One region of the Pseudovibrio sp. Ad46 genome, then DNA from elsewhere that is predicted to be linked to it. Evidence: riboswitches for the same ligand, from Rfam matches in the RefSeq annotation. Region 1 holds a riboswitch; each other region holds the start of a gene.
The links. A riboswitch is a leader RNA that binds a small molecule or an ion and turns the genes downstream of it on or off. The one in region 1 is predicted to bind cobalamin.

Region 1 (7,241 bases):
CAGACAGCTTTTGACGATGAAAACCATGACGACCAACGTGCAGCGATTGCCTATGCCAAACGCAGGCGCCTTGGGCCGTGGCGGACAAAACCTAAAGAAGAGCGGCGGGATAAAGAGCTTAGCAGTTTGATCCGCGCAGGCTTCCCCTTTTCGCTCGCTCAAAAGATCATTGATATGACCTTGGAAGAGGCTGAAGACATCATCTATGGGCCTGTTTCCTGAAGCTTTTCTTCAAATCCTATGAAAAATCCCGAAAGTCTCTTGGGTGTGCAGCAATAAATCTTCTCTAGATTGGCGTGATCTGCAATCAATCCAGCACCGTGCCTTTGGGAGAAAAGATGCCGGATTCAGATCTACGCGATACTTTCAGAAGATACGGTCTGCTCATCCCTGTGCTTGCAGGTCTATGCCTGTTGGTGAGTCCTCAGCTCTCAGTTGCCGACGACCTAACTCCAAAAGACGAACCCTCTGACAAAACTGATGTCATCGTGACACCCCAACAGGACGGAGGTGTTCACATCAATGAAATGCGTCAGTCAAGGTGTGCCGTCATGATTGATGACTTTGATGAATACCCAAGTGCAAGCGACTGGGATATTCACCGCATGAACAAGCCAGAAAACTTCCAGATTGAAAGCGATGTTGTGCGCGATGGTGGACACTCGCTGGCGATCACAGTGTTCGGCGATGATGAGTTGGACGCAGAGGGAAACCTGAAAAATGAACTTTGGGAGGCCCGTCAAAAACGTTGTAATTTTGGCGATGAGGTTTGGTACTCATTCAGCTTTAAAATTGATGGAACCGTCTGGCCTGCCGGATCGACCCGCTGGGTCATTGGTCAATGGAAGGAAGACTCTGGCGGCAGCCCATTTCTGGCGCAACGGTTTGACAACGGCGTTTTTCACATCACTGTCCAGCATAATGACATTCGCAAACTGGTTGCGCAGGCAGAAGGCAGCTATCAGCAAGACTTTAAGGGGTTCTCGCAGGAGCTACAGCAAATGCTGAGTTTGGATCGGCAAGGTTTTCGCAACAGAAATGATGCAAGCCGCACCTCAGACGAGTTCCTTGGCAGTGGCCTTTCAATTCCTGAGCTGAAAAAAGCGATTGAAGCACAGGATACCTCCAAGTTCCCATTTCTGGCGGACCCACAAACCTACTCAGATTATCCAGGTATTCAGATCGAACTCTCAGATGACCCGGTACTGCCGGATCCAACAACCGGATGGGTTGATATGCGTTATCGCGTCAAAGGAAGCCGTGTTGGGCAGGGGATCATCGAGATTTGGGCCAACAACAGGTTCATCGCACGCGTTACTGGTTACATTGGTAATGATGAGTTTGCCGGTAAAACCCAATACTTCAAGTTCGGGCATTACCGGGATTATGATCGCGATGACTTACAGTCGACAGTGTATCTGGACCGCTTTCGCCGCGGCCCACACCGGTCTGATGTAGACTAGAACAAGCCTTCAATCTGGCTGTTTTCATCAAGCCCGATGGTCTCTGCTGCCGGGTGGCGCGGCAGGCCCGGCATCACCATAATATCGCCAGTCAGTGCAACAATAAATCCAGCCCCTGCGGAAAGTCGAACCGCACGCACATGGATGCTGTAGTCAGATGGTGCCCCAAGCAAAGCCGGATCGGTCGAGAAGGAATAAGGCGTCTTGGCCATGCAAACCGAGAGATGACCGTACCCCTGTTCCTCATAGGATTTGAGTTGATCTTTGACAGCCGGCTCGCAGGTGACTTTGGAGGCGCCGTAGACTTTTTTACAAATCCTGCGAATTTTCTTCCAAAGGGCCAGATCATCTTCATAAAGATGTTTGAAGTCTGACTGTGTTGTCTGGAGAATTTCAGAGACAGAAGTCGCCAGCTCCTCAGTGCCTGCTGAGCCATTAGCCCAATGCGTGCAGGGCACGGCTTTAACGCCAAGATTCTCCATCCGAGTCATGATCACGTCAATTTCCTGATCTGTATCAGGACCGTACCGGTTGATGGCCACAATGACAGGAACACCATAGCGCTGACAGTTTTTCACGTGACGTTCCAGATTGCTCATACCTTTTTCAAGCGCAGGGATGTTCTCCACTGTCAGATCATTCTTGGCAACACCGCCATGCATCTTGAGTGCACGAACAGTGGCCACAACAACAACGGCATTCGGTGTCAAACCAGCTTGACGGCATTTGATGTTGAAGAATTTTTCTGCTCCAAGGTCGGCACCAAAACCTGCTTCTGTCACCACATAATCAGAAAGGCGCAGTGCTGTTTTCGTCGCAATCACCGAGTTGCAGCCATGCGCGATGTTGGCAAACGGGCCGCCATGAATAAAGGCAGGATTGTTCTCAAGCGTTTGAACCAGATTGGGGCAGAAGGCATCTTTAAGCAGCGCAGTCATAGCACCATCGGCTTTGATATCCCGGCAGTAAACGGGTGTCTTGTCTTTACGATACCCAATCAACAGGCGGCCCAAACGGCCCTGAAGGTCCTGTAGGTTTTCAGCAAGGCAAAGCACGGCCATCACTTCAGAAGCCACGGTAATGTCAAAGCCAGATTCACTCGGGAACCCATTGCTTACGCCGCCAAGACCAGTGGTAACGGAGCGCAATGAACGGTCATTGATGTCAACAACCCGGCGCCAGACAACGCGGCGTTGATCAATACTCTCCGCATTGCCCCAATAAATGTGGTTATCAATCATAGCAGACAGCAAGTTATGTGCGGTAGTGATTGCATGCAGATCGCCTGTGAAGTGGAGATTGATGTCCTCCATGGGTACCACTTGTGCGTACCCGCCGCCTGCTGCTCCCCCCTTCATGCCAAAGCACGGGCCAAGAGAAGGTTCTCGCAGGCAGATAGTTGTTTTTAGCCCAATGCGGTTGAGCGCATCACCAAGGCCCACAGTTGTCGTAGTCTTGCCTTCTCCCGCTGGGGTTGGGGAAACAGCTGTCACAAGTATGAGTTTGCCATATGGATTGCTGCTCAGCTCTGGCATCTCATCCAGATTAACCTTGGCTTTAAACCGGCCATAAGGTTCAAGAGCGTCCTCCGGGATCTTCAGATTTTGAGCGATGCGCGCAATGGGTTTCATGTCTGCTGCGCGGGCAATTTCAATATCTTTCATGGAAAATCTCCAGATTAGAACGTGTAATAAAATGAGCCGGAGAGAGCGTCAAAAACGCAAATCAGGCAGGAACAGCAATGTAATCTCTACGTAGAATCTCTACCGAATGCACCTGCAAAGTTCAAGATTGAGGTAGGGCACTTGAAACTAACTTAGTTAACGGTGCTCATCTGTGTTTTTGCTGAGATGTGAAATATTATTGCCTGAATAGCTGTTGGTCTGTTCTAAAATTCACCAGACTGCGCTTGCGCGGCAAATCCAAGAGCAGTAGAGCTGGTTGGCTTTTATAAACAAACTGCGCCGCGCCGTAGTTTCGTCGGTTAGGTCACCCCATGTTTTTATTTGAAGTTGCCGCGCTCGGTGCCGCTGCCACCTGGGCTATTGGTGGTCTCATTTCAGCAAAACCTGCAGCACACCTTGGAGCCATTGGCTTCAACTGCGTGCGCATGTGGTTTGTTGTGGTGTTTCTGGGTATCTATGTCATTGCAACAGGCACATGGAATACGGTTGATTCAAGCCACGCTTCTCTCATCTTTCTCTCTGGCTTTGTCGGCATCTTCATGGGGGACACTTTGTTGTTCCTCACGCTCAACCGTATGGGACCGCGCCGCACAGCCATCCTGTTTTCCATGAACGCACCCATGTCAGCGCTTCTTGGGTGGCTGTTTCTGTCAGAGGAACTGTCATTTCAGGCACTTGTTGGTATCTCATTCGTTCTGGTCGGCGTTATCCTCGCCATTGCGTTTGGAAAGCGCAAAGACCAGCTTCATAAATGGGAGGCGATTAGAGGTCCTGTTTCCATTGGTGTCCTCTTTGGCACGTTGGCCGCACTTTCCCAATCAGTCGGGTCAATCATCATTCGTCCCGTTATGGAAAGTGGAGCAGATCCCGTCGCCATCTCGCTTATGCGCTGCACCATTGCAGCCTTTGGTTTGCTGGTGCTCTTTTACCTGCCGGGCCGTCCTTTCAGACTGGCGAACCCAATCAACAAAGAGATTGTCGCACTGGCCTCCTTGTCCGGCATGCTTGGCATGGGTATCGGCATGACGTTGATCCTCTATGCGCTGAGTGGCGGAGAGGTGGGCATCGTTTCTACCCTGTCTGCAACCACTCCAGCGATGATGCTGCCTGTCCTGTGGTGGCAAACCAAAGAGTTTCCTGCCATTGGGGCATGGATTGGTGCACTCCTCGTCATTCTCGGCTGTGCTTTGATTTTCATGAGTTAAACAGACGATATGCAACCATGCTGCCTAAGTACCACAAGCAGGTGCGACCTTAAGTGGCCGCACCGCAAGATCTGGTAGTGTGGCCGCATCAGCAATTTCTGTGAGTTTTGCAGGCAATTGGTCGAATTTTATCAAGTTCGCTATTCAGCCAGTTGACGAAAGCCCCTGAAATCTGATCAATAGCCGGGCATTTGGTATTTTTGTCGATTAGATAAAAATGAAAAGGGAACACGGTCCGATTGGAAAAGCCGTGGCTGCCCCCGCAACTGTAAGCGTAGAGTTGTTGCTCACACATGCCACTGACGCAGCTGTTTAAAGCAGTGTTGGGAAGGCGGAGCAACAGTAAGGACGCGCAAGCCAGGAGACCTGCCAGATGCAGTCACTCACCCACGGCACGGGGCGTGCTAAGGGGCGGTATTCCGTTCAGGTGACATTCACAGTGCGTCTGAGCGGCAATGAATCTGACTTTATTTCAAAAGGTTAGAACCAGGTTTCTTCAAAGACGCACAATGCAATCAACAGCATGGCATCCGTCATGGATGCTGTGAATGATGGACCAAACTCGTGCGTAACACATCTTGGATCGCAGCTACCCTCAAATCTGGCGTAGCTCTCTCAGCTCTCCTCAGCTCAACTCTAATCTCCTCCGCAAACGAGACCGAGCTCGACGAAATCATCGTCATCGCCAACAGAACGGAAACCGAAGCCGGCAAAGTCGGCTCCACTACCCACGTTGTCACCGAAGAAGACCTAAAGAACGACGGCGCTACGTTTGTTCAGGATTACCTCGCGCAGCTCCCGGGCATCTCCCTCACTCAGAATGGAGGGGCAGGTACATTGTCTACTCTTCGCATGAGAGGTCAAAATGGTAGATACATTAAAGTTATAGTTGATGGTTTGGATCTAACAGATCCAACACGTGCACGACCATCGACGGCGTTTCAGCATATGTTGCTCGCGGATGTAGAGCGTATTGAAATACTCAAAGGCTCACAAAGTGCTCTTTATGGAGGACAGGCGATCGCAGGTGTAATCAATATTATAACTAAGCGTGCTCCAGCAGGAATAGTTGAGCAATCTGCACGGGTTGAAGTCGGTTCTTACGATACAAAGAATGTTTCATATGGTGTTCGAGGAGCGTCAGATCGTGCTGATATTGCGTTAGGTATCGAGCATTTTCGTACAAATGGGTTTAGTGCAGTTTCACCAAAGGGTAAGCCCGCTGATGATGATGGTTATGAAAATACAACGGTGTCAGCAAAAGGATCCTTTGACCTAACAGAGAATCTTAACCTTTACTTTGCAGCAAGAGGAACAAAGGGCACTACTGAGCTTGATGCCTCAGGGAAGCCGAACGTCAAAGATGACATGCATTATCGGCAGATTTCAGTAAAGGTAGGCGCGAACTACTTGGCGTTTGAAGATCGGTTTTATTCTGATTTTTCGGTTCAGGTTACAGATATCAAGCGTGAACAGGATTTTGCAGACGCGGCCAAAGAAAAATCTGTTTTTGAGGGGAGGAGAGTTAAATTCGACTACCTTGGTGAGTACGAAGTTAACGAAAAGACAAAGCTCAATTTTGGGGGAGATTGGTCCCAAGAGTTCTCAAAAACAAATGACCCGATCGACGACAGCAGTTCCATTGGTGGAGCTTTCCTTCAGCTTATGATTGAACCACTCAGTGGGTTGAATTTGGCTAGTTCAGTGCGTTTTGATCAACATAGTGAATTTGGCAGTTTTGTTTCGAAACGATTGACTGCTTCTTATGAAGTTAATGAAGATTTGAGAGTTCGAACCAGTGTTGGGAATGGGTTTAGAGCTCCCTCGCTTTACGAACTTAATCACCCTAGCTATGGCAATCATGAGCTTGAGCGAGAAGAAAGCCTTAGCTTCGATGTCGGCGTAGATAAGAAATGGCTGGATGGGCAGCTTTCAACCTCCGCTACTTATTTCAATATTTTGACTGACGACTTGATTGATTATGATAATTCGATCAGCAAATATAATCAGATAAAAGGGACGTCGCGCAGTCAAGGTGTAGAGTTGGAAGTTAGTTATAAGCCAACCGATCGCTTGGTTTTGACCGCAGGCTATACATACACCTACTCTGTTGGTCCAGATAAGAAACGTTTAGCTCATGTTCCTCTTCATGATCTGAGTGTGGCAATGAACTATGGTTTTACAGACGACATTTCGCTGAATGTGAATGGTACCTATCTTGGTGAAAATCTTGGATCTGATTGGCCCAACATCGTAGCTATGGAAGATGTGTTCCTGTTAGGTGCCAAAGCCTCATATGATGTGACCAAAGAGGTAGAGTTATATGTTCGCGGTGAGAACCTATTAGATCAGGATTATGAGCTAATTAACGGCTATCAGACACCGGGTCTTTCTGTTTACGCTGGTCTTACTGCCAGTTTCTGATTAAGTATGCCGCTCGGTGAAAGCTGAGCGGCATCTTGCAGGGGATGGCTCTGCTCGGGCTGCCTTTCCATGTCTGTACGCCTCTCAAAAGGTCGAAATGCGAAATAAGATCAAAAAGATCATGCAAATGGCGTTTCTGATGGCTCTGGCGTTCAGTCCGGTTGTTGCACGAGCGGACCAGAGCGAGGCGAAGGCACCCCGGCGAGTTGTCTCCATGAACCTGTGCACCGACCAGTTTTCCATGCTGCTCGCAGGCAAAGAACAACTTGTATCAGTCTCCAAATTAGCATCTGACCCAACGCTCTCCGTCATGAGTAAAGAGGCAAAGGCCTATCCGGTCAACTTCGGCGGGGCGGAAGAAATCTATCTGATGAACCCTGATCTGGTGATCGCAGGGACATACACAAACCAAACCACAGTCCAGATGCTGCGCGGTCTCGGAATAACGGTGGTTCAAGTGCCGC
Region 2 (7,241 bases), on a different contig from region 1:
GCGGACGGCCAATCAAAAAGCCTTGCACTTCATCGCAGGATTCATTGCGCAGCAGCTCTAATTCTGGTTCAGTTTCAACACCTTCAGCGATAACTTCCATTCCCAGAGCCTGCCCAAGATCGATGACTGCACGGATGATTGCTGCCAGTTCCGGTGTCTGAGTTACACCGCTGACAAAGCTGCGATCGATCTTCAGACGATCAAACGGGAAGCGACGCAGATAGCTGAGGGAGGAGTAGCCGGTACCGAAGTCATCAAGAGCGATGGTGATGCCTAACTCTTTGAGTTGCCTCAAGGTATTGAGCGCACGGCGGTCGTCGTGGATCAACACACTCTCAGTGATTTCCAGTTCCAAGCGCTCTGGAGACAGCCCACTTCGCGCCAATGCACCTTCAACTTCCTGTATGAGGTACTCATCACAGAACTGCACCGGACTGAGGTTCACCCCCACACGATACCGCTCCGGCCATTGAGAAGCCTGCGCACAGGCTTCATTCAGAACCCAGCGGCCAATCGGAATGATCAGACCACTTTCCTCCGCAACCGGGATGAAGTTGTTCGGTCCAATTTGGCCTTTTTCCGGATGGTTCCAACGCAAAAGCGCCTCGAAGCCGACAATGGAACGGGTGTCCGAGCGTGCCTGCGGTTGGAAGTGGAGCTGAAGTTCCTCATTTTCCAATGCGTTACGCAGGTCGCCTTCCATTGTTCTTCTCAGCAGGATGGCCTCTTCCATCTTGTCTTCGAAGAACGCGAAGGTGTTTCGGCCAGCTTCTTTAGCCTCATAAAGCGCGATATCCGCCTTGGACATCAGCTCATCCGGATCCGTCCCATGGTCCGGAATCAACGCGATGCCAATGCTGGCGCTCGTTCTGACCGTGATGTTGTTGCCAACATGGATCGGCTTTGACAGGACCTCTAGTATTTTGTTGGTCAGCAGACCGACTTCAGCCGTTGTCTTCAGATTGACCTGAATGATCGCAAACTCATCCCCGCCGAGACGGGCGACTGTGTCGTGATGGGTGACGCATGCATTGAGGCGGCGAGCCACTGTCTGGATGAGTTTGTCACCAATTGGGTGGCCATATAAGTCGTTGATATCTTTGAAGCGATCCAGATCCAGCAGCATGACTGCGGAGATCGTTTGTTCTGCGTTTGCCTGGTTTTTGATTGCTTTTTGGAAGCGCTCGCGGAAGTAAGTGCGGTTCGGCAGGCCGGTCAACATGTCATGCTGAGCGAGGTGGAGAATGCGCGCTTCGTCTTCTTTCTGCTTACGCATATCACGTACAGCTGAGACACGAAGGTTCTCGTCTGCCACTTCCATCAAGCGACCACGAACTTCAATTGGGATACGCTCGCCAGACTTGCTTAAAAGCATGACTTCGTTCGGAGTTGGCTCATTGGCCACAATGCTCTCACGCGCTTTTTCGCGGAAGTCTGGCGCGACATGAGACAGCAAGCTGGTTCCGCGCATCTCACCTGCCTGATAGTCCAGCAGCTCGTAGAGCACGTGGTTACATTCCACGATTATTCCGTCTGTCGAGATGGCGAGGCCTTCAAATGCGCCTTCTGCAAATGTGGCGAGTTTGCTGAGTTCTTCCTGCTGCTTACTGTTTGATGTTTCGCTGATTTTCCGCCGTTTCTCGTCGCTTTGCAGTTTGTCGAGGAACGTGTTGAAGAGCGAAGCGAGACGTTCTTGTGGGTCACTGTCCCGTACCGGCAAGCGCTCATCCAGCTTGGCGTCATGCCAAACCAACTTGCCGATCAAGTTCTCCATCTGGCTGATGGTGCTGACAATCGGCGTTTCATTCAGATCAATTTCGTCGGCTTGGCGGAACTGCTTCGCAAATTTGAAGGCCGTAAACAGGAATAGACCTGACAAGAAGGCCCAAAGGATGGTCAGTAAAGCTCCAACTGCCTGAAGTATAAGGTTATCCAGACTGAACCCAGCCAGCACATGGTCTGCTGGTAGTGCGGTTGTGAAGCCGAATAGGCCAATCAGAGAGCCAATGCCAAGGCTGGTGTAGTAAATGATGACTTTGTGGGTCTTAGACCTTGCGTAGATAATGCGCGCGACTGCTATAGAAGCAGCTGAGGCCGTCAGAGCAATAAGAGCGACGCCTGCAATCGTCAGATGCTGGGCATTTCCGAGAACGGAGGACAAGCCGCCGATCATGCTCAGCAAAATGGTTGGGTACATGACCTTGCGCGGTGCGAAAAAGCCGAGGGCGACACCCAATAGTACCGAGACGCCGGTTGCGACAAGAACGTTGAAGATCGCGCTGCCCAGCTCTCCGGAGTAAATGCTTGTGTTACCGACAGAAAAGCCAATGCCGCCAACGGCCATCAGCGCCGCGCCTGCTTTGATCTGCAGCACATTGTAGTTTTGTGTGTTGCGCAGAATGTACTCAGGTAACGCTGGTGAGTTTCTTAATCCGGTCACTAACATGCCGGAAAAGGCTACGAAGGTTGCGAGCAATGTGACTACGGTACCTCCGCCAATCTGCTCGAAACCAACTGACAGCACGGTGTTTTGGCTAATCGGATGAAGCAATAACCCTTGGACACCCTTCAGGTAGGCAGGGTAAATGATCCCGCCGATTGAGAGTGCAAGAATGACCGTCGCACGCAGTGTCAGCTGATGCGATAGAGGCAGATAAGCCAGAACTGCGATCATCGCTGCCATTGCTGCGTGGATTGCAGCGGCGTGGATGTCCCCCTGTGGTCTGAACTCCACTTGAGACTGCCAGAGGATTAATTGTGCCGTTACATCAGGCAAGTTCAGCGTTGTGTCGATGAGCAGGCATGCTGCTGAACTGATGGCGATGAGGAGAAGGGCACGGTTGAAAAAACGCGTCGCCCGCATACGCTCCTGAATAAACAGGCTGGAATAGACAATTAGTATTCCAAGAACACCAAGCGCGAACAATCCAACAGACAATATGGTCCATAGGTTCTGCTGCTGAGTGAGCAGTTCAGCTTGATTGAGCTGATTGTGAAGGCCACCTGTCGCAGGATCGAAAATCGACGCATACGATGACGCTGACATGAAGTGTATCGATAAACCAATTAAAACGAAAAGGAGCAATACAGGAAGTAAGAGGGCTCGAAAATGCATTTGGGTACCCCAGGAAATTCCTCGGCATAATTGTTTGAAATTATTGCGCATTTATTAAGAATTCTAGGGATGAACCGAGTTTAATTCTAAAAAGTATCGAAAAGTGCGGTGCATATGATGTTTATCTGACACTTCCAAAGCAAATTTATGAAAATTGTAAGTAAGTGTTTCGTTGAGTGAAATTCTTTATATACGTGAATACTCGTATTTATCTTCAAGTTGAGAGGAAAGAGGGACGGGCTGTCAATTATGATTCTCTTCTCTTTTCACGACAGCATTTAGTTCATTTTTTATGGGCAATTGATGTGCATTGTAGTTCACCATCTTGCTGAAACAACTTTCAGGTGGTCTTGAACGATGCAGTGGTCCAGCTTGTTTTTATACTCAGCGGTTTCGGTTTTGCAGCCAACTGGTGGAGAGCGAGATAATATCTTGCCGAGTTGGAGCTCAACCACAGCGCGCCATGGTATCGTGGAAAGCATTGAGCGTATGGCTCGGGCCGGGAGCCCTGAATATGTGAAACTCGATGACCGTGTTGCTGTTTTGGTTGGCGATGGGGCTTTATGGAGTGACGCGCTGGCTGGCGCAGACAATGCAGTGATGCCACCTGAAGCTGGCGATAGTTTTGGTAGCTTTGCTGACTATTCTGAAAGCGTACGTGCTCATCTGTCATTACACGGGCCGAAGGCTGTTGGCGCGACATATAGAGAGTTTGCTTTTCAGCCTCTGAAAGAGTTGGTGGGGTTCTTGAAAGAACATCACTTTCAGATTTGGGTTTTAAGCTTTGGAGACCATGAAGTAGATTGCACTATGGCGGAGTTGAATTACGGACTTCCGAGATTTCGGGTTATCGAGGTTACTCCCCGCGCAGCGCCGGTGTCTTCTACAGATCTTGCCCGTACTATCTGGGAGAGAATAGGAACAGCACCCCAGATTTTTCTTGGACGATCTCACAGTGATCTTGGCTTGCTGAAGCTTGCTGGAAAAGGTGAAGGGGTGCTTAAAATCCAAATTTCTGCCAGCCAAAATACTTCCACTCCTACACCGGATTCAACTCCTGATGATTCTGGAGAGCAGCAGAACTCCTGGAGCTTTGTGGTTTCTCCTGAGGAGCATTGGCTAAGGAAATATTCGTGGCAGGCACCTTCGGAGAGAACTTATAGCAAGAACTAATAGAAAATACTGAGACTTTCGTTGCAACCTGTATGAGATATATTTGATCTATTCTAGTTTTAATCGATTGAAAATCTGAGTGCTTTTGTAATGTTGAATAATATCCGATGTTTCTGAGGTAATTTTATTTATTTTGATGAAGATCAATGAAGAAATGGGGCACTCTGATATTTCTAAATGCAGCTTCGGCTGGCACTCGGATGGGGGAGTGTCAACTTTCTTAAAGGCGTGTACCAACGGGTACACGCCTCTTTTTTTGCCTGCAGCTCTGGCGGGTTACGAAGGCCGTTGCATCCCTCTGATTGTTGCTTATTCCAACTACCTCTTATTTCTAGTTGTGTCTTCTCTTGTAATTTAGGATATTCCCGCTGTTGGGTTCTGTAGAAGCCAAGCTTCTTGGATGAAAAGGGAATGCGGTAGGGATGACCAAAGATGGGCCCGAACCGCAGCTGCCCCCGCAACTGTTACGTGGTGCCTTCTTCATAAAAGCCACTGGAGATGATCTCTGGGAAGGCGGAGGACGCAAAAGCCATAAGCCAGGAAACCTGCCCGACACGACATAAACTCATGACCGCACGGAGGGTGCGAAGAGGAGCATATTAAATGCATATTGAACCGGGTTACGTTTCCGCCGCCAAGGTTATTGCTGCCAATGCAGGGGCCGTTGGCGTTATTGTCTGGGGCTGCAAAGAGCAGATCTCCGAATTCCTGAAAGAGCCATTCACACCACTGAAAACGCTATTGGCTGCGGTTTTCTTCTCCATTTTCATGCAGAGCTTCCATATGTCTGTTGGAGCATCAGAACTTCACTTCGTTGGTGCGATGGCGATGTATCTGACGCTCGGGTTTACCCCTGTTCTGCTTGGGTTTGCCATTGGCTTGCTGTTTCAGGCGCTCGCTTTTGATCCGCAGGACATGTACCACCTTGGCGTCAACAGCTTGTCTTTGATGTTGCCGCTGATTGCCGTTCACTACCTGAGTGGCCGTGAGCTGTTGTCCAAAGAACTGACCAAGCGTGTGAGCTTTGCGCAGATTCTGAAGTTGGATGCGATGTATTATGCTGGCGTGACCGGCATGGTTGGCTTCTGGTTGATGATTGGGGACGTTGCTACGCCGTTTACGGCATGGGCGCAGTTTGCTCTGTCTTATCTGGCAATTGTTGCGTGTGAGCCATTGGTCACCTTCATTGCTGTGAAGGGGCTCAAGGCCGTTGAAGACAATGCGATTGTTCGGAACCTGACAGTGGTTCAGCAGTTGAAGCTTGCGTAAGTTTTCACGAGTTTGTTTGTTATTGGGGCGGCAGTGTAAACCTGCTGCCCTTTTTCTTGCGTGGAAGTGACCAGGTGTTGTCGTGAAATTCTCCGTTTGAGGAGAAAAAGCGACGGATTTGATCATCGCTGAAGTGTTATGGATTGCCCCTTGGCGCTGCTTCCACTATGAGTGCTCTCCAGAGATTTCATTGTTTACACAGATCAGGAGATGCAGGCAGTCCATGGCGCGCCAGTTCATCTATCACATGCACGGGGTCTCCAAGGCCTACGGTGCAAAAAAAGTACTCGACAATATCCACCTGTCTTTCTACCCGGATGCGAAAATCGGTATCCTTGGTCCAAACGGTGCAGGTAAGTCTACTCTTTTGAAGATCATGGCTGGTCTTGATAAAGAGTACACCGGTGAGGCATGGGCTGCAGAAGGTGCCAAGGTTGGCTACCTGCCGCAGGAACCAAAGCTGAATGAGGACAAGACCGTCCTTGAAAACGTGATGGAAGGCGTTGCGCACAAGCAGGCACTTCTGGATCGTTATAACGAACTGATGATGAACTACTCAGATGAGACAGCCGATGAAGGTGCTCAGCTGCAGGACATCATTGATGCGCAAGATCTGTGGAATCTGGAAAGCCAGGTTGAGATGGCAATGGAAGCGCTTCGCTGCCCTCCATCCGACTCTCCTGTAAATAACCTTTCTGGTGGTGAGCGTCGCCGTATCGCGTTGTGTCAGCTGCTCTTGTCCGAGCCTGACCTGATGCTGCTTGACGAACCAACCAACCACCTTGACGCTGAGACCGTGCACTGGCTGGAACGCCATCTGCGTGAGTTTAAGGGTTCAGTGCTGATCATTACCCACGATCGCTACTTCCTTGACAACGTGACTGGCTGGATTCTGGAACTCGACCGCGGTCAGGGCATTCCTTATGAAGGCAACTACTCCACTTACCTTGGTCAGAAAACTAAGCGCATGGAGCAGGAAGGCCGTGAGAACATGGCTCGTTCCCGCGCTATCAAGCGTGAGCAGGAATGGATGGGCATGACGCCGAAGGGCCGTCAGACCAAGTCAAAAGCGCGTATCAATGCTTATGATGCGCTGTTGACTGCTCAAGAAGAGCGTATGCCTTCAATTGAGCAGATCCTGATCCCTGTTGGTGAGCGTCTGGGTAACAATGTTATCGACGTTCAAGGCGTTTCCAAAGGCTTTGGCGATCGTTTGTTGATTGATGATCTGACCTTCAAACTGCCACGTGGTGGTATTGTTGGTATCATCGGTCCAAACGGTGCTGGTAAGTCAACACTCTTCAAGATGTTGTCCGGTCAGGAAAAACCAGACGGCGGTGAAGTGGTCGTCAGTGACCGTGTGCACCTTGGTTATGTGGATCAGTCCCGTGATAAACTGGATGACAGCAAGACCGTTTGGGAAGAGATTTCCGAAGGTGCTGAAGTGATCTATCTTGATAAGAAAGAGATCAACTCACGCGCTTACTGCTCCTCCTTCAACTTCAAGGGTGCTGGACAGCAGGCGAAAGTTGGTGATCTTTCCGGTGGTCAGCGTAACCGCGTGCATCTTGCTAAGGTTTTGAAGTCAGGCGCAAACGTTCTTCTGCTCGATGAGCCGACCAACGATCTTGACACCGAAACACTTGCAGCTCTGGAAGATGCGCTTGAGAACTATGCTGGTTGT
Region 3 (7,241 bases), on a different contig from region 1:
CTACTGAACTGTCCTCATCAAAAACTAAAGTATTGGTGAGAACAGACGGGCGGCTTGGGCGAGGACGCGGAAGGCGTAGCGGCGGTTGTTGAGTTCGAGGCGATCTGTTTGACGAGCGCCTTTGAAATCCTGTTGCAGCATCTCTTCGGTTTTCCTGATCATATTCTGGCCCGTGAACCAGAGGGTGATCTCGAAGTTGATGTTGAAGGAGCGGTTGTCGAAGTTGACTGTGCCGATGCCTGCCAGTTCCTCATCGATGAGGATGACTTTTTCGTGCAGGAAGCCTTCCAGATAACGATAGACCTTGATGCCATGGCTGGCGAGGTTATCTGCATGGGCGTAGCTGGCGAGCCAGACGAGCCAGTGATCGGCTTTCTCCGGCAGGAGGATGCGGACGTCCACACCGCGCAAAGCTGCTGCGTAGAGGGCTGTGAGGACCTCGATGCCCGGTACAAAGTATGGGCTGACGATCCAGATGCGGTCCTTGGCTCTTGAAATGCTCTCCACGAACGTGATGGCGCAGTCTTCCTGAATGTCCGCCGGGCCTGTTGGCATGACCATGACGCTTTCCCCACCCGTTTGGGAGAAGGTGGAGGGCAGCTCCAGCTGTAATGTCTTGCCCGTTGCAAATTGCCAGTCTTCGCTGAAGGACAGTGTGGCTGCCAGTGCTGCAGGGCCGGTGACTTTGACGTGGGTGTCTCGCCAGTGGCCGAACTCCTTGGACAGCCCCAGATACTCCTCACCGATGTTGTGACCGCCGATCCAGCAGTGTTTGCTGTCTGTGACCACGACTTTGCGGTGATTGCGATAGTTGAGGCGCATGGGGCCGAGCATGCGCATAAGGCGGTGGCGTCTGTTGAAGGCGCTGACGCGGACACCAGCGTCCTGCAAGCGCGTGAGGTACTGTGTGGAAAGGGAGCGGGAGCCGATGTCGTCGTAAAGCAGGCAAACGTGCAGGCCCGCTTTAGCGCGTTCTATCAAGGCATCTGCCAGTTCCAGTCCTGCGCTGTCTTCGCGGATGATGAAGAACTGGACGAGAACATGCCTTTCGGCGGTGCGGATGCCGTCAATGATGGAGGCAAACATGGCTGGACCATCGATGAGCAGGTCACACTGGTTGTTTGCAAGAAAAGGCACCGAGGCTACGCGGGTGTGCACCGGCCACTGGGTGTTGGCTGCGCTGTCTACAAACGGTGTGTGACGATTGAGGACGTCTGCTTCAATCTGGGAGATGTCATCGCGGACCTCGATGTAATCATCCAGCCGCTTCCATGCGAAGACGAAGTAGAGCGGGACCGTTGGCATGGGGATGAAAAACAGGGAGAGCAGCCAGGCAATGCTGCCTTGCGAGGTGCGTGAATACATGATCTCGCGAATGGCGCAAATAACTGCCAAAGCATAGAAAAGAACACTGAAAATTGCGATCAGGGGGAGAAGGCTAAATGAGGATTCCAAGCGCTACAACTCCTGTAATGCGAGGACCTACTTATAGCTGTGCCAAGAGGAATGGTCAAAACCTCTTGGCGTATTGTGCAGTTCTTTCCGTTAAGGTCAGGCAGCTTCAAATGGAATGGCGATTTCGGACTTGCGTTCCATCCATTCTGGCACTGGCAGGCCTTTTTCGCGCAGGAAGGTCGGGTTGAACATTTTGCCCTGATAGCGGGTGCCATAGTCACACAGGATGGTCACGATGGTGTGGCCGGGACCGAGTTCTTTTGCGAGACGAATTGCGCCAGCGACGTTGATGCCGGAAGAGCCGCCAAGGCAGAGGCCTTCGTGTTCGAGAAGCTCGAAGTTGATCAGCAGGCCTTCTTCGTCAGAGATGCGGTAAGGGATGTCGATCGGTGCATCTTCCAGATTGGCGGTGATGCGGCCCTGACCGATGCCTTCCGAGATAGAGGAGCCTTCGGACTTCAGTTCGCCGTGGGCGTAGTAGTTGTACAGCGCTGCGCCGTGTGGGTCTGCAAGGCCGATCTTGATGTTCGGGTTCTTTTCCTTCAGGCCGATGCCGGTGCCGGCAAGCGTGCCACCGGTGCCGACTGCACAGATAAAGCCGTCCACTTTGCCGTCGGTCTGCTGCCAGATTTCCTGAGCGGTGGTTTCAATGTGGCCCTGACGGTTGGCGGTATTATCAAACTGATTGGCCCAGATGGCGCCTTGCGGGTGGGTTCTGTTCAGCTCTTCTGCGACCCGCTGCGAGACTTTGATGTAGTTGTTCGGGTTCTTATAGGGGACAGCCGGAACTTCGATCAGCTCGGCGCCTGCGATACGCAGCATGTCTTTCTTTTCCTGAGACTGGGTCTCGGGAATGACGATGACAGAGCGGTAGCCCAGGGCGTTGCCGACCAGCGCGAGGCCGATGCCGGTGTTGCCAGCCGTGCCTTCCACGATGATGCCGCCCGGCTTGAGCGTGCCGCGTTTGACTGCGTCATTGATGATGAAGAGCGCGGCGCGGTCCTTGACGGACTGGCCCGGGTTCATGAACTCGGCTTTGCCGAGAATTTCACAGCCGGTTCGCTCGGAGGGGCCTTTGAGGCGAATAAGTGGAGTGTTGCCGATGGCTTCGATGGCAGAGGCGCGCGTATCCATAGTTTCTCTCAAATAATTCGTATGACCAAAAATCAGAATGCGGGTGTTTACCCCTTTTGAGACCACGCTACTGCGCTGACCTCACGAGAACAAGAAATGGGCTGCCAAAGGGTGCGTCAGACTAGGATATTATTCTCTTGGCGATTGCGCATGAGAACAAAATTGCTCACGGGGTGCGTGGCTTTCGAATGAGTGCGCTAAATGCGATTTGAGAGAGTATCGATTTGCGCGCTGTTCCGTCTCTGTCAGGACCTGCTTTCCAGCCAGGTGATGGCATCCTTGGTGGCTTTCCAGAGGATCTCACCGTTCTCACCTGCGCGCAGCATGAAGGAGTTATGGACTTCCTTTGGGACGGGCTGCACTTCCAGCAGGTTCACCTGCGTATCCAATGCCGGAGCAAAAGCTTCCTTGCGGGTGATCACAAAGCGCTCATCAGTTGGCACGCGGGACTGGTCTTTCTTCAGGCTGGCAGACTGCAGTGCTTTGTTGTGAGTGGCAGGTTGCATCACGGTGACGGCGATGGCTCTGCCATCTGGCAACAGATGCGTCTCGTTTTGCTGGACCTCGGAATTGTAGATGACCTCGCCGTGGGTATCGATCAACTCGACCCACAGGGTCTTGCGGCCCTCAATTTCCACCTCACCAACCCAGATGGACAAATCACTCTCTAATGGATCGGCGTAGGGTGTTTTGGAGGGCGGAGCAACTGTGACGGCCAGATAGTCCTCTGGCATGGCGTAGGTGTTGCCATTATCGGATTTTTCGATGAGCTGAGGGCCGGATGTTGTGGCAGGCGAGGAGGCAGGTGGCGTTTCTGCGTGCGAAGGCGCAGCCAAAGCGAGTGGCGCAGCGATGCAGGCGGCAAGAAACCCTGATCTTGTGAGATGCAACTTGAAGGTTTGCGGCAGACCGCAGGATGGCAACAGACTACTCATTTATGGCTCCCTGACTTTTACGCAGCAACTTTCCCAGAGGGGGCGCCTTATTATGTGCACTTCACTAGTCATCACTTAGTAGTGATTATGATAATATGCACTAGATATATTAGAGGTATACGCATTTACTTAGAGTATCTATGCCATAATAATTGTATATAAATTATGTTTCGCGTATTTATACTTTCAGGTTATTTAAATGCTATTATGTAAAATTTTCATTGTGTTGATTTGCTATATGATTTGGATAGAACTGTGATGTAGATCGCAGTTTGTACATATGGCAAAAAAATCTAGTATTTTTCCGCATGAGCTAAGCTTTTGAAAGAACAGCGCTTCATTTCGGCCAATTTTTTGTGGGTGCCAAGGGCTGTCGGGCGGTATTTGAGCTCGTTGCTGATATGCACAGCTCTCCAGACTTATGAACTCCCTAAAAATTGAAGGAGCCAGAGCTGGGTCAGTGGGTGGCCATATGCAGGATCAGGGTGAGTTTTAGCGCAAAATGGAACGCCTCCGCTTTTGTGCGGAAGAGAGTTCTACCCAAATGGACTTTATGTCTTCGGCCAGCGGCACTTGATAGTGCTGCGCCTTCGCTTCGCGTGAACATGGTTTTCTACCCATCATTTTTCTTGTTTTCTGGATAGACGCACACGCACGTGTTTTGTGAAGAGAAGAGCTGTTTAAGAGGAAGGGGAGGATAAAGAGAAAAGTATGGCTCCCCGGGCCGGATTCGAACCAGCGACCAAGCGGTTAACAGCCGCTTGCTCTACCACTGAGCTACCGGGGATCATACTATGTTGCCATTGGCTTTGATCGATAAAAGAAGTGGCTCCCCGGGCCGGATTCGAACCAGCGACCAAGCGGTTAACAGCCGCTTGCTCTACCACTGAGCTACCGGGGATCACGATGATCTTGCCGTATGGCTGCAAACGAAAAAGGATGGCTCCCCGGGCCGGATTCGAACCAGCGACCAAGCGGTTAACAGCCGCTTGCTCTACCACTGAGCTACCGGGGATCATGACACCCTTGCGAGTTTGCCTCGCCGTTTGCGTGAGGAGGCTTTTACAGAGGCATGTTGTGTTTGCCAAGTCGTTTTTTGCGTATTTTTCGATTTGTGGACAGTTTCTCTATTTTTTTATTGAGATATCCAAGGGGGTTAGCCAGAAATCTCCAAAAACCGCGGATTTTGCGGGTTTGATTTTCCGGTGATGTTGGAATCCTCACAAAGACAATTGACAGGAGAGCTGATTGCGCCCCACACTTAAGGCCAGAACTCCAGTTTCTTTTTGTTCCGGCTCAGGCTTTGGAATGACAAGATTAAACGGGAATGCGGTTCCATATATTATGGAGACAAGCCGCAGCTGCCCCCGCAACTGTGAGCGGTGAGACCTTAGCGAAAATCCCACTGGCCTTTTAAGGGCTGGGAAGGGGCTATGGTCGGTTGAGCCGCAAGCCAGGAGACCGGCTGGAGATATGATTTGACATAGGACTGCTGTCGGGTGGACGGCGAGAGGTGCTCATGACGCATATTTTCCTGTCTCCGTGCGAGACAGTTGCTGTACTTTCATATTCTTTGATTGAAGCCCCGGCTTCTTTGCGCTTACTGACCAGCTAACCCAGATGGCTGAACAGAGAGGCGACCTTCGTGTTCGCCATTGCTTGGTTACGGGTGGAGCTCGTTCCGGGAAAAGCGCATATGCGGAAAAGCTGGTTATAAGCAGCGGGCGACGCCCGACTTATATCGCGACAGGCCAGGCCTTTGACGGTGAAATGGAGGAGCGTATCGCGCATCATAAGATGCAGCGGGGCGACCTTTGGGACACTGTTGAGGAGCCGCTGGAGCTTGTGCGCGTGCTGGAAACGCATGCCAGCAACGATCGTGCGATCCTCGTTGATTGCCTGACACTTTGGCTTTCCAACCTTATGCACGGGTCGCGGGACTGGACCGTGGAGCTTGAACGGCTTGAGGCGGTTCTTAGCTCTTTGCCGTGCCCTGTCGTGTTTGTTGGCAATGAAGTGGGCATGGGCATTGTGCCTGAAAACGCCATGGCCCGCGCCTTTCGAGATGAAGCTGGCCGCCTGAACCAGCGTATCGCCGACCTCTGCCATTTTGTGATGTTTGTGGCTGCTGGGCAGCCTTTGCAGCTGAAGCCTGCTGTTTTACCGGAGATTTCCCTATGACTGTTTCTTTTGCTGCACCTTCTAAAAAAATCCCTGCTGTCATTATCACTGGTTTTCTGGGTGCCGGAAAAACCACGCTGGTACGCAACCTGCTGATGAAGGCACAGAACAAGCGCATTGCGCTGATCGTCAATGAATTCGGCGAGATGGGTTTTGATGGCTCACTGGTGAATGGCTGTGCTGACCCGGACTGTTCTGCTGATGAAGTGGTGGAGCTGGCCAACGGCTGCATTTGCTGCACGGTAGCTGATGATTTTCTGCCGACCATGGAGATGCTTCTGGAGCGCGAGCAGGTGCCGGATGTGGTTGTGATTGAAACCTCTGGCCTTGCTCTGCCACAGCCGTTGGTGCGTGCGTTCAACTGGCCTTCTGTCAAGCCACGTGTGACCGTTGACAGTGTGGTGACCGTGGTAGACGCACCGGCTGTTGCCGCTGGCAAAGTAGCCTGCGATGAAGAGGCTGTTGATGCGCAGCGGGCGGCGGATGATGCGCTGGACCATGAAAGCCCGGTGGAAGAGCTGTTTGCGGATCAGCTGACCTGTGCTGACCTTGTTGTGCTTTCCAAAGCGGACCTTTTGAGCGAGGCAGAGCTGGCGGCGGTGAAGCAGACGATCCGTGGCCGTGTTCGCGATGGGGTTGAGATTGTTTCTGCCTCTCATGGCGAGCTGGCGCTGGATGTTTTGCTTGGGCGGGATGCTGGTGCAGAAGATGATATGGACTTGCGCCTTTCTCACCATGAAGCGCAGCATGCTCAGGACCAGGACCAGGACCAGGACCAGGACCAGGACCACGACCACGACCACGACCACGACCACCATCATCACGATCATTCTCATGATGATTTTGAGAGTTTTGTACTGCCAACCCGCCGGTTCGTCTCAATTGATGAGGTGAAGGCTCAGGTGGGAGCGGCCATGAAGGTTTCTGGTGTGTTGCGCATTAAGGGCAGTGTGGTGGTTGAGGGCAAAACCGCGCCGGTGCTAGTGCAGGCGGTTGGGCCGCGTGTGGAGGCCTGGTTTGCGGCTGGCAGTGAAAGCCACTCCAAACTTGTTGTGATCGGCCTTGCGGGGCTGGACAAGCACAGTGTGCAGGCTGCGCTGAGTGAATTTGAGTTGGTTCAGGCCTGATGCACGTACTTGTCGGGCAATCACGCCGATTGGATGATGGAGAAGAGGCCGTCGACCTTGAGCAGGCGCCTGCGGATGTTGTGTTTTTAAGCGCAGCAGACACAGAGCTTGCCGGGCTTGCGGCGGCGCATGCCCAGCATGAGGGCTACTCTCTTCGTCTTGCCAGTTTTCTGGCGCTGTCGCATCCGTACTCTGTTGATCTTTATGTTGAGCAGACCATTCAGGACTCCAAGCTTGTTGTGGTGCGCCTTTTGGGCGGTGTTGAATACTGGCGTTACGGCGTTGAGCGGCTGGAAGCAGCTGCCCGCGCTGACGGGGTGAAGCTGGTTCTTCTGCCCGGTGACGACAAGTGGGATGAAGAGCTGGCGAAGCGCTCCACCGTGCCTTTGTCTGTTGCGCAGATGTTGTG
Region 4 (7,241 bases), on a different contig from region 1:
TGCACGATTAAGCCATTTTCTAAGCCAGTCCTTTTTTACGAGGCTGGCTTTTTTCTTTGCTCCTGTGCATCTCCCTGATCGAAAACCGATGGGGTTTTTGGGAGGGTGCCTGCGAGCAAAGAGCTGCACGGCTTAATCAGGAAGCGGATTTTTTGCGTTTATTGGCTGCGGATGAGCGACTCGCTCTAACATTCCGCAGCTTTTTTCCAGTGCTTCAAGGCGATCGCGGAAGGCGTGATGCAAAGTGAACAGGGCATCGCGCTCACTGGAGTGCTGCATTCTCTCTGTCAGCACGAGGTGCTGAATATACGAGAGGTTTTGCAAATCCGAGACAGCGACGATGACTTCGTCAATTTCATTTTGGAAAGTATTTGTGGTGCCACAGGCACATGCGGAGTCGGTCATTCTCAATCCCTCTGTCTATAGGGTGTTGAACAACCGCGCGACAACAAGGCTTTCGACGGCCCGCTGGCGAGCGGGAGGTTCGAAACCTGTAGACAGACAGGCGAGTTTATTCCCTCCCGAAAGAGGTATTGTATTCACCGCCCTCCCGCTCATAGCAAAGGGTCTGCGCCCTTAGAAAAAAGGCACAAAAAATCCGCTAGTTAACGGGAGCGGTTACCGCTGTCTAAAGGAGGTTTCGAAGCCTCACAGATGAATGTGGAATGAAAACCGACGGTTGTCAAACTGACAGTTTTTACAAGGATGTGGATGACGGGGTTAGCGAGGCGTTTGTGTCGTGGCTTATGCCTGAGCATGTCGCTCTGGATCCCGGATCTACGCTGCGCTTGTCCGGGAAGACGGAGGGTGGCGTGAGAACCCTTTGGCGGGCGGGAGGCTAGAAACCTGCAAACAGACAGGCGAGTTTATTCCCCTCGAAAGGGTATTCTATTCACCACCCTCCCGCCCATAACAAAGGACTTGTGCGCTTCATGCATGAGAATGGGATGAGGTTATTACCCTGTCAAACTGGTAGTTTTGACAGGGATGTGGATGGTGGGGGGGAGCAAGGTGTTTGTGCCGTGGCTTATGCCTGAGCGTGTTGCTCTGGATCCCGGATCTGCACTGCGTTTGTCCGGGAAGACGGTGGGTGGTTGTGGTTGCTCGTTAAAGCTTGTAATCACCACCCGATAAGAAGAAGGGGCGGTGTCCTGGCTCAATGAGCATAGGAATTAAAATCGGAGTTCCCTTATTCGCTTTGGAGATAAGGAGCTGCGGGATCCATGAAGAAGTATGGCCGCACCTATCACTTACCCAGCTCTCCCGGTGTAATGAGCGACGACAAAATCCTGCGGGATTTGGCGGTTCTGGAAAGCGCTGCAGAAGTCGTCTTTACCGAGAAGATGGACGGCGAGAACACGACTATCCTGCAGAGTGGATGCCATGCGCGTAGCCCTGACAGTGGGTATCATCCATCCCGTGATTGGATGAAAGCTTTTGCGGCAGGTGTTTCGCCGTGTCTTGCTGAGGATGAGCGGATCATCGGTGAGTATCTGTTTGCCCGTCATTCCGTCGCTTATGACAGGTTGCCCACTTACTTTCTAGGTTTTGCATGGATTGCTGGCGGCATCACACAGAGTTGGGATGCGACGCTGGACCGTTTCTCAGAGCTGGGCATCGCTCCTGTTCCGGTGTTGCACAGGGGCGTTTTCACTCAAGCAAGCGTTGACGGAGTGCTGAACGGGCTCAACCTGAGCAAACAGGAGGGCTTTGTCGTGCGAACCACCGAGGCATTCCAAGAGCCTGACATGGCGACACATATGGCCAAGTATGTGCGCGCAGATCACGTACAGAGTGACACCCACTGGATGCATGGTGAGATTACCAAGAACGGGTTGCGAAAGAGCTAGGAGCACATGAGCACGTGGTTCTAAGTCCAGCATCTAGTGCGGGGTGACTTTGGTGTGGTGATAGCTGCTATCAACAGCACCTCAGGTCTATTCTCGAAAGCGCTTGCAATTGGGGGGCTCAATACTCAGTATGCAGGCCTATGGTTTCTGAGGTGCGAAAGGCCTCGGGATTAAAAGGGAACACGGTGAAGTGTAGCCAACAGGCGCTAATTCCGTGACTGCCCCCGCAACTGTAAGCGGCGAGCGACGCCAAGCATGCCACTGGAGAGATCCGGGAAGGCTGGCTGAGCACAGACCCGCGAGTCAGGAGACCTGCCATTATGTTTCACTTCAACCCGGGCGGGGCGTCCCGGAGGAGGCCATAATGGTTGCATTGGCGCAAGCCTCTCACATATCCGGTTTCTGTTTGCCCCTGCCGTTGCGCGGAGGGCGTTATGTTACCTGTTTCCTCAAGACTTAAACTTTATTCCGGGTCGTTTTGCGAACCGCTGATGGTTGACGCGCGTGTGCGCTTGACTTTTGCCTCAGGATTCGACAATCAATGTAACGTTATAACGTTACATTGATGATGTGTAGTGTTTCACTCAGGTGGGTTGGTACGATGCTTGATCCTGTTTCTCATCATTTAGGCACCTTTGGTTGCCCGATTGAGGCTGAGCTGCGCACGGGTGCTTTGGCATGAGCGCGGTTTTTGTTTCTGTGTGCGATGTTTCGTGGGCGCCTGATCGGAAGAGTTCGTTGGTGTTGCAGCCGTTGAGTTTTGAGTTGGCTGCGGGGCAAGTGCTTGGCGTGGTTGGCGCGAACGGGGCTGGCAAGTCTACGTTGTTGCGGCTGCTCTATCGGTTCAACAAGCCGATGAGCGGGCAGATTTGCGTTGGCGGTGATGACATCTGGTCCCTCTCCGCCAAGATCACGGCACAGCGGGTGGCAGCGGTATTGCAAGAGCAGCCGACGGATTTTGCGCTGAGGGTGCGTGAGATTGTGGAGCTGGGACGCACGCCGTATCGCAGTGGGTTAGCAGCTTCCGGAGAACGAGACCGGCAGGTGGTGGACCGTGCGATCCGCGCTTTGCAGCTGGATGCCTTGGCCGGACGGTTGTTTGGCACGCTTTCTGGCGGAGAGCGGCAGCGGGTTATGGTGGCGCGGGCGTTGGCGCAGGAGCCAGAGCTGCTCATTTTGGATGAGCCGACCAACCATCTCGACATTCGCCATCAGCTAGAAATTCTGAAGCTCATTGAAGAGCTGGATCTGACGATCATCACCAGCCTGCATGACCTGAACATGGCAGCTGAGGTGTGTGACCAGATCCTGTTGCTGGACCACGGGCAAATGCTTGGATTTGGGGTGCCGGAGCAGATCCTCTCTCCCGCTTTGGTTTCCAAGGCTTTTCAGGTGCGCACAACGCGCGAACAGCTGGTGGACCGACAACACTCTCTTCTGACATTTGATCTGCATTCTTAAGGGTACTTTTTCATGAAAAAACTTGGTTTGGCGCTGGCTGCGGCGCTGCTTTCCTCTTCCGCTGCGCTGGCAGAGGTTTCCGTCAAGAGCTGTAACCGCACTGTCGAATTTGATGGCGTGCCGCAGCGGGCGGTATCGCATGACTCCAACCTCACAGAAATGATGCTGGCACTGGAGTTGCAGGACAACATGGTGGGCTACACCGGTATTTCTGGGTGGAAGACGCTGGATGAAGAGCTCACGGATCAAGTGGCTGTGCTGCCGGAGCTTGCCCCAAAGTATCCGAACAAAGAAATCCTAATTGGTGCTGACGCGGATTTCTTTTTTGCAGGTTGGAATTATGGTATGAGGGTTGGTGGCGAGCTCACACCGGAGACGCTGGAGCCGTTCGGTATCAAGGTGTACGAGCTGACCGAGAGCTGCATCCATATTGGCGAGAAGCCAAAGGTTTCCATGGATGACATGTACAATGATCTTTTGAACCTTGGCCGCATCTTTGATGTTGAAGAGCGGGCGGAAGCGTTGGTGCAGGCTTATCGCGAAGACCTTGCGCAGTTCAAAGCTGGCTTGAAGGCTGCTGACACACCTCTGCGTGTGTTTGTTTATGACGGAGGTGAAGATTCTCCGTTCACTGCTGGTCGTTATGGGATGCCAACCGCGCTGATTGAGGCTGCTGGCGGCACCAACGTGACGGATACATTGGATAAGAGCTGGGTGCGCGTGAACTGGGAGGCTGTGGTTGAGACCAACCCGGAAGTGATCGTGATTATCAACTACGGCGAAGTGACTGCTGCGCAGAAGCGTGAGTTCATGCTCAACAACCCCGCCTTTGCGGATATGGATGCGGTGAAGAATGACCGGTTCGTGACGCTGGAATATGCTGAAGCAACTCCGGGACCACGGAACATCAAGGCGATCAAGAAACTCGCAACCGCATTCTGGGGTAACTAACAATGAGCGAAGGAACCGGCGTTGTTGTAGCCCCCAAAGAGGGCTCTTCTCATCATTTGCTGCAGATTTGCTGCGTGGGATTGGCTGCGCTGGTTCTTTCTGTCTGCCTTGCGGTCTCCGTTGGGGCGGTTTCCATTTCCATGGAGACTGTATGGGGTGTTCTTGCCAACAAACTGGTGCCGGGCACGGTTGAGCCGAGCTGGTCGCTGGGGCGGGAGAGCATTCTCTGGGAGATCCGCCTGCCCCGTGCGCTGCTGGCGATCATGGTGGGGGCCGGGCTTTCCATCGTGGGAGCTTGCCTTCAATCCGTCACCCGCAACCCGCTAGCTGACCCGCATTTGATCGGCATTTCAGCTGGTGGCGCGTTTGGGGCGGTGTTGGCTCTGCTGCATACGGGGCTGTTTTTGGGGATGCTCACCGTACCTTTGCTGGCGTTTCTGGGTGCTCTTGGGGCAACGCTGCTGGTGATTGGGGTGGCGAAGTTTACAAGCGCTACCAGTGCCGACCGTCTGGTGCTGACGGGTGTAGCTGTGAGCTTTGTGCTGATGGCAGGCGCCAATATCCTCATCTTTTTGGCAGACCCACGGGCGACGCATACTGTGGTTTACTGGATGCTGGGCGGATTGGGGCTGGCGCAGTGGGCACATCTCGCCTACCCGTTGGTGGTGCTTGCTTTGTGCGGGCTCTGGCTGTGGTTTCGCGCAGGGCATTTCAACGCGATGACAATTGGCGATGAGACGGCGACAACACTTGGCATATCCGTTGGTGCCTTCCGGCTGGAAACCTTTGTGATTGGTGCGCTGATTACGGGTGTTATGGTCGCGTTTTCCGGCATGATCGGGTTTGTGGGGCTTATGGTGCCTCATATTGTGCGGCTGTTTGTTGGCGGCGATTATCGACGCCTGATCCCTGTTTCAGCGCTGTTTGGGGCGATCTTCCTATTGCTTGCAGATGCTGCTGCACGGACGCTGATGAAGCCGGAAGACATGCCGATTGGCATCATTACCGGGCTTATTGGCGGGATTTTCTTTATCTGGCTCTTACGGGAAAAGCGGTAGCTCTGCCGTTTTTCAGGGGTTCTGACACCTCGTTGTCGCTGCGATATGAGCTTGAGCTTGCCGTCATCACGACACAGTTTTTTCGCGTTAGACTCATACAAGGCCCATCTGGCAGCATGGCAGAAACACGGATTTTGAAAGGTATTTACCTTTATTCCAGTTGGTTTCGGCTGCTTTTAATTATGGTTTTGTCGCATATTCCTAGGCGTTGATCAGAGGTCTTGTTCGGGAACATGTGTTTGATGCGGAGTACGTGAATGACATCTCGGTTGTATAGCGATTTTGCCGAGCAGTATGATGAGGCCATTCAGGAGAACATCTACAACGCTCTTTTAGAGCGCCCCACCCTGCTTGGCATGCTGCCGCCGCTGCAAGGGCTGAAGGTGCTGGACCTTGGGTGCGGCCCCGGCGTGTATGCGCAGTTTCTCTATGATCACGGAGCTGATGTAACCTGCATTGATGAATCCGAGCAGATGCTGAAGCTGGTGAAAGAGAAGCTGGACGACAACGTAAAGTGCTACACCTCTGACCTGTCTAATGGGTTGCCGGAGAAACTGGAAGGCACGTTTGATATCGTGATCTGTCCGTTGATGATCCATTACGTCGAAGACCTGAACAAGCTTTTCAGAGACATCGGGAACGTGTTGAAGCCGGGTGGTTACTTCGTGTTCTCAACCCATCATCCGCTGGTGGATGCACAGTGCTCTCCAAGCGGTAGTTATCTGCGTCAGGAACATGTGACGGAGGAATGGAACACCATTGGTATGCCGGTGAAGGTGAGTTTTTATCGCCGCCCACTCTCCATGCTGTTTGGGTGGCTCTCAGCTGCCGGAATGTGTGTTGTGGACCTGCGCGAAGGGATGCCAGCTGCCGAGATGAAGGAAAAATCTCCGATCCATTATGAGAAGCTGCAGAAGAACCCGAGCTTCATCTTCTTCAAATGCCAGAGCCACTGCAGCAAGTAGGCTGCCCTCCTGACCCGCTTCAGACTCACTGGCTACTTACAGTTTTGTGAGTCTCAAGGTTTCTGCGGCTTATCTCCCGCAGAGTCAGTTGCACTGTATGCTATCGGGTAGATTCATGAGTCATTTCAAGGGGATATTGACTCTGCGAAACTCACAGGTGTGTTAGTTGCCTCTGAGTCAATTCTCAGTGTCAGTGAATGTGGAATAAATGCTTCTGAAACGCTCGTAGCGAGCCTTGTTGGCGCCCATATCGCTGTAGCCAACGCGGGATTGAGAGCGGTAGTGCACGACGCCTGCTTCTTCATCGATCCAGAGTTCCACATCGTCGTTGTAACCCATGCTTGAGCTTGTGAAGACGGCGTGGAGGTATGATCCTTCCACCTTGCTGATCTTGTTCTTGCCCATCTCCTGCAAGGTGTTGGTGAGAGCTGCCTGTGTGATCTCAAAGGAGGAGAGCATGGGCAAAGGCTCCACACGGCGGGCTGTGTCTTCTGTTTGAGAAGAGACAGCATTGGGGGAGTTGGGCAGAGCCGCAAACTGACCATCTTGCACACCAACATAATCCGGCACTCTGGAGTTTTGCCAAATAAGTTTTGCAGTGACGCCAACCACAAGCGCGACCAGAAGAATTGCAATAACAGCCATTTTAGAAAGACCTTTGAATATCATCGTTCCCGAATTTCCCACTTGCACAAAGCATAACTCATTCAGAGGTTGCGGGCGAAATGAATTTCTAGTGTTTGAGAGTGCGACACAATCTGTTGGCATCTCTTACAGGTTTGCGTGAGGGGTAGGAGTGAGGTCTGAAATTTAACTTCCACTCCAAACCAAGTAGTTCACGCTTCTTCACTGCAAGATGAACGCATAATTAAGGCTGTAGCCCCTCAAAACGGCTATATTGGTGCCATAAAACTTGACGATTTTGCAATTTCGCTCTTAATTGCCCTTTTAATAGC

Region 2: another riboswitch for cobalamin. It lies ahead of PsAD46_RS24015 (energy-coupling factor ABC transporter permease); the one in region 1 lies ahead of PsAD46_RS15075 (TonB-dependent receptor).
Region 3: another riboswitch for cobalamin. It lies ahead of cobU (bifunctional adenosylcobinamide kinase/adenosylcobinamide-phosphate guanylyltransferase); the one in region 1 lies ahead of PsAD46_RS15075 (TonB-dependent receptor).
Region 4: another riboswitch for cobalamin. It lies ahead of PsAD46_RS02730 (ABC transporter ATP-binding protein); the one in region 1 lies ahead of PsAD46_RS15075 (TonB-dependent receptor).

What each region holds. Positions count from the first base shown of each region.
Region 1 is NZ_LMCG01000050.1:91,462-98,702, forward strand. It holds gene PsAD46_RS15055 (regulatory protein RecX) at 1-222, shown strand, start outside; gene PsAD46_RS15060 (heparin lyase I family protein) at 339-1,463, shown strand; gene PsAD46_RS15065 (formate--tetrahydrofolate ligase) at 1,460-3,127, opposite strand; gene PsAD46_RS15070 (DMT family transporter) at 3,460-4,353, shown strand; cobalamin riboswitch at 4,529-4,742, shown strand; gene PsAD46_RS15075 (TonB-dependent receptor) at 4,918-6,777, shown strand; gene PsAD46_RS15080 (ABC transporter substrate-binding protein) at 6,875-7,241, shown strand, end outside.
Region 2 is NZ_LMCG01000080.1:141,629-148,869, reverse strand. It holds gene PsAD46_RS24030 (EAL domain-containing protein) at 1-3,046, opposite strand, end outside; gene PsAD46_RS24025 (hypothetical protein) at 3,473-4,288, shown strand; cobalamin riboswitch at 4,645-4,856, shown strand; gene PsAD46_RS24015 (energy-coupling factor ABC transporter permease) at 4,892-5,557, shown strand; gene ettA (energy-dependent translational throttle protein EttA) at 5,781-7,241, shown strand, end outside.
Region 3 is NZ_LMCG01000071.1:228,803-236,043, reverse strand. It holds gene cls (cardiolipin synthase) at 25-1,455, opposite strand; gene PsAD46_RS19605 (cysteine synthase A) at 1,552-2,589, opposite strand; gene PsAD46_RS19600 (hypothetical protein) at 2,835-3,524, opposite strand; tRNA gene PsAD46_RS19595 (tRNA-Asn) at 4,237-4,311, opposite strand; tRNA gene PsAD46_RS19590 (tRNA-Asn) at 4,351-4,425, opposite strand; tRNA gene PsAD46_RS19585 (tRNA-Asn) at 4,465-4,539, opposite strand; cobalamin riboswitch at 4,800-5,009, shown strand; gene cobU (bifunctional adenosylcobinamide kinase/adenosylcobinamide-phosphate guanylyltransferase) at 5,145-5,705, shown strand; gene cobW (cobalamin biosynthesis protein CobW) at 5,702-6,832, shown strand; gene cobN (cobaltochelatase subunit CobN) at 6,832-7,241, shown strand, end outside.
Region 4 is NZ_LMCG01000005.1:253,460-260,700, reverse strand. It holds gene PsAD46_RS02740 (hypothetical protein) at 133-405, opposite strand; gene PsAD46_RS02735 (RNA ligase family protein) at 1,224-1,850, shown strand; cobalamin riboswitch at 1,975-2,185, shown strand; gene PsAD46_RS02730 (ABC transporter ATP-binding protein) at 2,529-3,311, shown strand; gene PsAD46_RS02725 (ABC transporter substrate-binding protein) at 3,324-4,262, shown strand; gene PsAD46_RS02720 (iron ABC transporter permease) at 4,265-5,320, shown strand; gene PsAD46_RS02715 (class I SAM-dependent methyltransferase) at 5,578-6,285, shown strand; gene PsAD46_RS02710 (DUF1499 domain-containing protein) at 6,463-6,930, opposite strand.